2 linked regions of the Psychrobacter arcticus 273-4 genome follow. Each later gene encodes a partner of the first gene's protein in a complex. Links are inferred from orthologs where the notes say so. Each region holds a gene or a part of one and is shown on either strand. Other genes may lie near its edges. The genes, in order: secA and secY.

The links.
Region 2: the proteins of secA (region 1) and secY are in contact, whole or in part, in a crystal structure (PDB 3DIN), measured with the Thermotoga maritima proteins. The link is inferred for Psychrobacter arcticus 273-4 from one-to-one orthologs. Residues at the interface, in WP_004082002.1 of Thermotoga maritima: Glu261, Ala262, Arg263, Lys300, Ala301, Arg302, Thr303, Ile304, Ile305, Leu323, Tyr324, Asp325, Pro326, Val329, Ser330, Tyr333, Ile336, Lys340, Phe345, Val349, Glu363, Phe364, Tyr374, Ser375, Gly376, Gly377, Glu393, Ile395, Thr482, Ser483; in WP_004081795.1 of Thermotoga maritima: Glu108, Gly109, Glu110, Glu111, Ala236, Glu237, Arg238, Arg239, Ile240, Thr241, Ile242, Gln243, Tyr244, Ala245, Arg246, Arg247, Val248, Thr249, Gly250, Arg251, Arg252, Val253, Tyr254, Gly256, Ala257, Ser258, Thr259, Tyr260, Leu261, Pro262.

The regions. Positions count from the first base shown.
Region 1 is NC_007204.1:295,558-299,205, forward strand. What follows is about bases 100-3,420. They hold secA (preprotein translocase subunit SecA), read left to right. Parts: upstream 100-430; coding sequence 431-3,220; downstream 3,221-3,420. In the rest of the region: PSYC_RS01295 (hypothetical protein), read left to right, coding at 3,540-3,648. UniProt on the Escherichia coli protein: Required for protein export, interacts with the SecYEG preprotein conducting channel.
Region 2 is NC_007204.1:604,160-607,447, forward strand. The notes cover bases 116-3,076. They hold secY (preprotein translocase subunit SecY), read left to right. Parts: upstream 116-910; coding sequence 911-2,242; downstream 2,243-3,076. Other genes in these bases: rpsE (30S ribosomal protein S5), read left to right, coding at 116-251; rpmD (50S ribosomal protein L30), read left to right, coding at 272-451; rplO (50S ribosomal protein L15), read left to right, coding at 451-891; rpmJ (50S ribosomal protein L36), read left to right, coding at 2,274-2,390; rpsM (30S ribosomal protein S13), read left to right, coding at 2,648-3,004. Also shown: more of rpsE, read left to right, coding at 1-115; more of rpsK, read left to right, coding at 3,077-3,288. UniProt on the Escherichia coli protein: The central subunit of the protein translocation channel SecYEG. Consists of two halves formed by TMs 1-5 and 6-10.

The sequences.
Region 1 (3,648 bases):
TACGTGTTGTGTTGTGTTGTATCGATATTACTTTTCACCGACTATATTAAATAAGTGTGGCTAGATAACTGTGGCTAAATAAGTGTGCTTAAATAAAAGGCTTGAAGTATCAAGGCTGGTGATAATCGATTCAAAATAAAAAAGCATCACCTAAAATGTAGGCTGCTTGCATACAGAAAATTTGAAAATATATAGGGGTATGAGCGCTATTTTAACACGTCCTGCTGTGCTTTTACGTCGGCAAATATCTACTCACTGCCCTTGTATCCATCGGCATCATAACCATATATAATGACGGCACACTGAATTGGGTGATACTTCATTAGGCGATACTTCATTGTGTAGCACTGAGCCGGATGATGACAAGGCGGCGAGTAAAACGTTGGCTAATGCGCACTAATTATCGAATATTTCCATAGGTCAAAAAATTATGTTATCAAAGATTATAGGCAGTGTCGTTGGCACCAAAAATGAGCGTGAACTCAAACGCATGCACAAAGTCGTCAGCAAAATCAACGCATACGAGGCTACCATACAAGCCCTGTCTGATGAACAATTACAACAAAAAACTGAAGAATTTAAAGCAAGACATCAAAATGGCGAGAGTCTAGATGCCTTATTGCCAGAAGCGTTTGCGGTTTGCCGTGAAGCGTCGTTACGAGTGAATGGCATGCGTCACTATGACGTGCAGCTGATCGGTGGTATCACCTTGCACGAAGGCAAAATCGCTGAGATGAAGACCGGTGAGGGTAAAACCTTGATGGGTACTTTGGCGATGTACCTGAATGCCATCAGTGGCAAAGGCGTGCATTTGGTGACGGTCAACGATTATTTGGCGGCGCGTGATGCGGAATTAAACCGTCCCTTATTTGGCTTTTTGGGCATGAACGTTGGCGTGATTTACTCGCAGCAACCGCCACAAGAAAAAGTCGCTGCTTATCAAGCCGATATCACTTACGGTACCAATAACGAATACGGTTTTGATTATCTGCGCGATAACATGGTCTTTAGTTTAAGAGAGAAAAAACAGCGCCCATTAAACTTCTGTATTATCGATGAAATTGATTCGATTTTAATTGATGAAGCCCGTACGCCACTGATTATCTCCGGTCAAGCCGAAGATTCATCACGTATGTATGCGCTGATTAATACCATTATCCCCGTGCTTATCCGCTCAAAAGACGAAGAAGCCAATAAGAATAATGAAGAAGAAGATTTCTGGATTGATGAGAAGAATCGCCAAATTGAGATTAGCGAAAAAGGCTATGAGAAAATTGAACGCTTCTTAATCGAAGTCGGCGAGCTTGGCGAAAACGAAAGTCTTTATAGCCCAAGTCGTTTGCCATTACTTGCTCACGTGCAAGCCGCTATTCGTGCCCACCATGTCTTTGTCAAAAACATCCACTATATCGTCGATGATGGCGAAGTGGTCATCGTTGATGAAAATACCGGCCGTACCATGCCTGGTCGCCGCTGGTCAGAAGGTCTGCATCAAGCGGTAGAAGCCAAAGAAAACGTTGAGATTCAAGCCGAAAACCAAACGCTTGCAACCACCACATTCCAGAACTTTTTCCGTCTTTATGACAAGCTATCTGGTATGACGGGTACTGCTGATACCGAAGCGGCAGAATTTAAATCAACTTATGATTTAGACGTCATCGTGATTCCAACGCACGAGCCGATTGCTCGTATCGATATGGATGATCAGATTTTCTTAACCAAGTTAGGCAAATATAAAGGCATCATCCGCGAGATTCAAGAGATTCAAGCCAAAGGCGCGCCAGTATTGGTCGGTACGGCGACGATTGAAGCCAGTGAAGAGTTGTCTTATCTACTAGATCAAGAAGGCGTCAAGCATAACGTTCTAAACGCTAAGCAGCATGAGCGTGAAGCTGAAATTATCGCGCAGGCAGGTAGCCCAAAATCGGTCACGATTGCTACCAATATGGCAGGTCGTGGTACCGATATTATCCTTGGCGGTAACTGGCAGTCGTTTATCGAAGATATTGATTCGGTCAGTCCAGAAGAAATGCAGCGTCTAAAAGCCCAATGGCAAATCAAGCATGACCAAGTCGTTGCGGCTGGTGGTTTGCACATCATTGGTTCTGAGCGTCATGAATCACGCCGTATTGATAATCAGCTACGTGGTCGTGCGGGTCGTCAAGGTGACCCGGGGATGTCACGTTTCTTTTTATCGCTTGAAGATGACTTAATGCGTATCTTTGCCGGTGACCGCGTCGTGAATATGATGCGGGCGATGGGTCTAAAAGAAGACGAAGCCATTGAACATAAAATGGTCTCAAAGTCGATTGAAAACGCCCAAGGTAAAGTAGAAAGTCGCGATTTCGATGCGCGTAAGAACCTACTGAAATACGATGATGTGGCCAATGATCAACGTAAGGTTATCTATGGTCAGCGTGATGATTTGTTGGCTGAGATGGATTTATTACAAGCCATTAAGATCATGCATCAAGAAGTCTATAACGCCATGATTAACCAGTTTATTCCGCCAGGCTCTATCGATGACCAATGGAATGTCGATGGCTTAGAGGATGAGCTTGAGAACGAATTTAAGATTGCGATGCCGATTAATGATTGGCTTGATGAAGATCGCCGTTTGGATGAAGAAGGGTTACGTGCCAAACTTATCCAAACAGCCTTAGATCGTTATGATAATCGACGTGAGCAAATGGGCGAAAAAGAGGCTGCCCAGCTTGAACGTCATTTTATGCTGCAGAGTCTAGATAAGCATTGGAAAGAGCATTTAACCCAGATGGATCAGCTGCGTAAAGGTATTCATTTGCGTGGCTATGCACAGAAAAATCCTGAGCAAGAGTACAAACGCGAGTCATTTGAGCTGTTCCAGATGATGCTTGGCGCGATCAAGTCTGAAACGGTTCAAGACTTATCACGTGTGCATATCCCAACCAAAGAAGAGCTAGCGGCGTTGGAAGTTCAGCAACGTGAAAATGCAGCCCATATGCAGATGCAGTTTGAGCACAGTGATATCGATAATATGGATGGCGGTGTGGAACGAGCCGCAGTGCAAGGTCGTAATGTTGTCGCCGGTGCTGCGGGTGCTGGCGTAGCAGGTGCTATGGCAGGTAATGGCAATAATGATAATGAGCCAAACCCATACGCCGGTATGAACATCAGCCGTAACGCCCCATGCCCATGTGGTTCAGCACTCAAGTACAAACAGTGTCATGGCAAAATATAAACTTAGCTATAGTTGAAATACTTTAAAGTCGCTACAGTATTGCTGGTGTAAATTTTTTGCAGCCTCTGTCTGCGTAGGCACAGCAAGCAAGAAAAATTTACACCAGCAATACGTGTTGTATCGATATTATTTTTCACCGACTATAGCTAAAATTCCCTGATTAAGAAGTCCTTATCGAAATAGATAGGGACTTTTTTATGGGCTAAACAATTTATGACTGAATAAAATTATCATCTACATGTATTCATTACTTACAAATTCAACGTAGGCGCGCATTTGTGGACAGGCTATAGTGTTTAGTATAATTATTTGGGAGAGTATGATGAATGTAGCATTATTAAAACAGTGGCGTCACTCTTTGGTTGTTACTGCATTATTGGCAGGAGCCTTGTCTATAACAGCCTGTCAGCCAAAGCAAGAAACACAGC
Region 2 (3,288 bases), 310 kb from region 1 along the record:
CGATCAAAGCACGTCATGGTGCTAGTAAAGTCTATATGCAACCTGCATCTGAAGGTACTGGCGTAATCGCTGGTGGCGCAATGCGTGCTGTATTAGAAGTTGCTGGTGTCAAAGATGTTTTGACTAAATGTTATGGTTCTACCAACACTGCTAACGTTGTTCGTGCAACGTTTAACGGTTTACGTGATATGTCAACTCCAGAAAAGATGGCAGCGAAACGTGGTAAATCTGTAGACGAAATCTTGGGTTAACTTAGACTAGGTGAGTTACGATGAAAAAAATGAAAGTCACTCAATTCAAATCGGGTGCCCATCGCCTCAAGAGCCACAAAGCGAGCTTGAAAGGATTGGGTTTACGCCGTATTAATCATACTGTTATAGTGGAAGATACTCCTTCAACTCGTGGTATGGTCAATCGCGTTAACTACTTGGTAAAAGTGGAGGAAGCGTAATGGGTCTTAGATTAAATGAATTATCACCAGGTGTTGGCGCAAAGAAAACTGCCCAACGTCGTGGTCGTGGTATCGGTTCAGGCCTTGGCAAAACCGGTGGTCGTGGTGTAAAAGGTCAGAAATCTCGTTCAGGTTCTAGCGTTCGCTCAGGATTTGAAGGTGGTCAAACGCCTTTATATCGCCGTCTACCAAAATTTGGTTTTACCAGTAAAATGGCAATGACGACTGCTGAAGTTCGTCTGTCTGAACTGAACCAAATCGAAGGCGATGTGGTTAGCATTGAAACTTTGAAAGCTGCCAACCTTATCCGTCGTGACATGAAACGTGCGCGTGTCATGTTGTCAGGTGAAGTCACTAAAGCTTATACCTTTAAAGGTATCAAAGTGACTAAAGGCGCTAAGCAAGCAATCGAAGCTGCTGGTGGTAGCATCGAGGAGTAGTAACGTGTCAAAGCAATCAATGTCATCGACTGGTATACCGCTCAATCCATTTGCCTTTATACGTAAGTATGACGAGCTATGGACGCGTTTGTTATTCTTAATCGGCGCATTGATTGTTTATCGTTTAGGGTCACATATTCCGGTACCGGGTATCAATCCGGTTAACTTGGCTGATCTGTTTTCGCGCAACGAAAATACCATTCTGAGCATGTTTAACCTGTTCTCAGGTGGTGCACTAGAGCGTATGTCCATTATGGCACTTGGTATCATGCCATATATTTCAGCATCGATTATTGTACAGATGATGTCTGCAGTATTGCCATCGCTAGAAGCCCTCAAAAAAGAGGGTGAGGCGGGACGACGCAAGCTAAACAAGTATACCCGTCAAGGGACGCTTGCATTGGCTTTAGTACAGTCATTAGGGATGTGTGCTGGTTTAATCAGCCAAAATCTTACTTTATCTTCTGGTCTGACTTTTTATATTCCAGCGGTTACTTCATTGGTAGCCGGCGCTATGTTCTTGATGTGGCTTGGTGAGCAGATTACAGAACGCGGCGTGGGTAATGGTATCTCAATGCTCATTTTTGCGAGTATTGTGGCTGGTACGCCGGGTATGATTTCGCAGTCTATTGAGCAAGTCAACCAAGGTCAAATGAACTTGATTGTCCTCTTTATCTTTGCACTGTTAGGTGTCGCGGTTACTGCGGGTATCGTTTATATTGAACGTGCCCAGCGCCGTGTTCCTGTCAATTATGCGCAAAAACAACAGCAAGGTCGCAAGATTTACGCTCAGCAGCAATCACATTTGCCGTTGAAACTAAATATGGCAGGGGTTATTCCTGCTATTTTTGCCAGTTCATTATTGTTGTTTCCTGCAAGTTTGGGGCAGTGGGTTGGTCAATCAACCGATCCTACTCTGACGCAAAAGATATTGCAAAATATGGCATTGGTGTTGTCCCCAGGACAGCCGCTATATCTGGTTCTATTTGGTGCAATGATTATCTTTTTCTGTTACTTCTATACGGCGTTGGTATTTAGTCCGCGTGAAGTTGCTGAAAACCTTAAACGTAGTGGTGCGTATATCCCAGGTATTCGCCCAGGACAACAAACTCAGCGTTACCTCGATCATGTATTAAACCGATTGACCTTTATTGGCGCGATGTATATGACGGTTATTTGTTTAATGCCAATGGTCGTTCAGTCATCGTTTGGTGTGCCGTTTCAACTTGGTGGTACGTCGTTACTGATTATGGTGGTTGTGGTGATGGACTTCATTTCGCAAATCCAAGCGCATTTGATGACCCATCAATATCATGATCAGACGTTAATTCAATCGCCCACTCAACTTTAAATGAGCGGTACGATATTTCAAGGAATATGCTATGAAAGTTCAAGCATCAGTTAAGAAGATTTGTGGTAGCTGTAAAGTTGTGCGCCGTAAAGGCCGTGTACATGTAATTTGTACCGCAGAACCTCGCCACAAGCAACGTCAAGGTTAATGATTTAAGCAAGTTAGACTTAAGTGTCTGGCTTTCTAATTAAATTAATACTTGAAAAATGACGGCGGATGCGATATCATCCGCCACTTGCCGTAGTTTATGCAAAATCTTTTATAAAATGCTCAATGAATAGATTGGTTTACCAACTCGAAGCAGCGATTATAATTATAAAAGCTTTAGTATTGACAGCAACAAATCTGAAAAATAACACCTTATTTTAACTGATAAGGGTATTTTTCTTTAATGGAGAGAAATCAATGGCTCGTATTGCCGGCGTAAACATTCCGGATAATAAGCATGCTGTTATTTCACTAACTTACATCTTTGGTGTAGGTCGTACCACTGCTCAGAAAATCTTAGAAGCAGTTGGCATTGCCCCTAGTACTAAAGTCAGTCAGTTAGATGATACACAGTTAGATGCTATCCGTGCACAAGTTTCAGAATACATGACTGAAGGTGATCTTCGTCGTGAAGTGTCAATGAATATCAAGCGCTTGGTTGATCTTGGTTGTTACCGTGGCATCCGCCATCGTCGTAACCTACCAGTTAGGGGTCAGAACACCAAGAACAACGCTCGTACTCGTAAGGGTCCGACACGCCCTCTCAAAAGATAATTAACTTAGGAAGCTAAAAGATGGCAAAAGACACTCGCAGTCGCAAAAAGGTGGCTCGTCGTTCAGTATCGGAGGGCATTGCCCATATCCATGCGTCTTTTAATAACACCATTGTTACGATTACCGATCGTCAAGGTAATGCATTGGCTTGGGCCACTTCAGGTGGACAAGGCTTCCGTGGTTCACGTAAATCTACACCATTTGCAGCTCAGGTTGCAGCTGAAGTCGCTGGTAAAGCGGCTCAAGAATATGGTGTTAAGAATATCGATGTTTTGGTTAAAGGA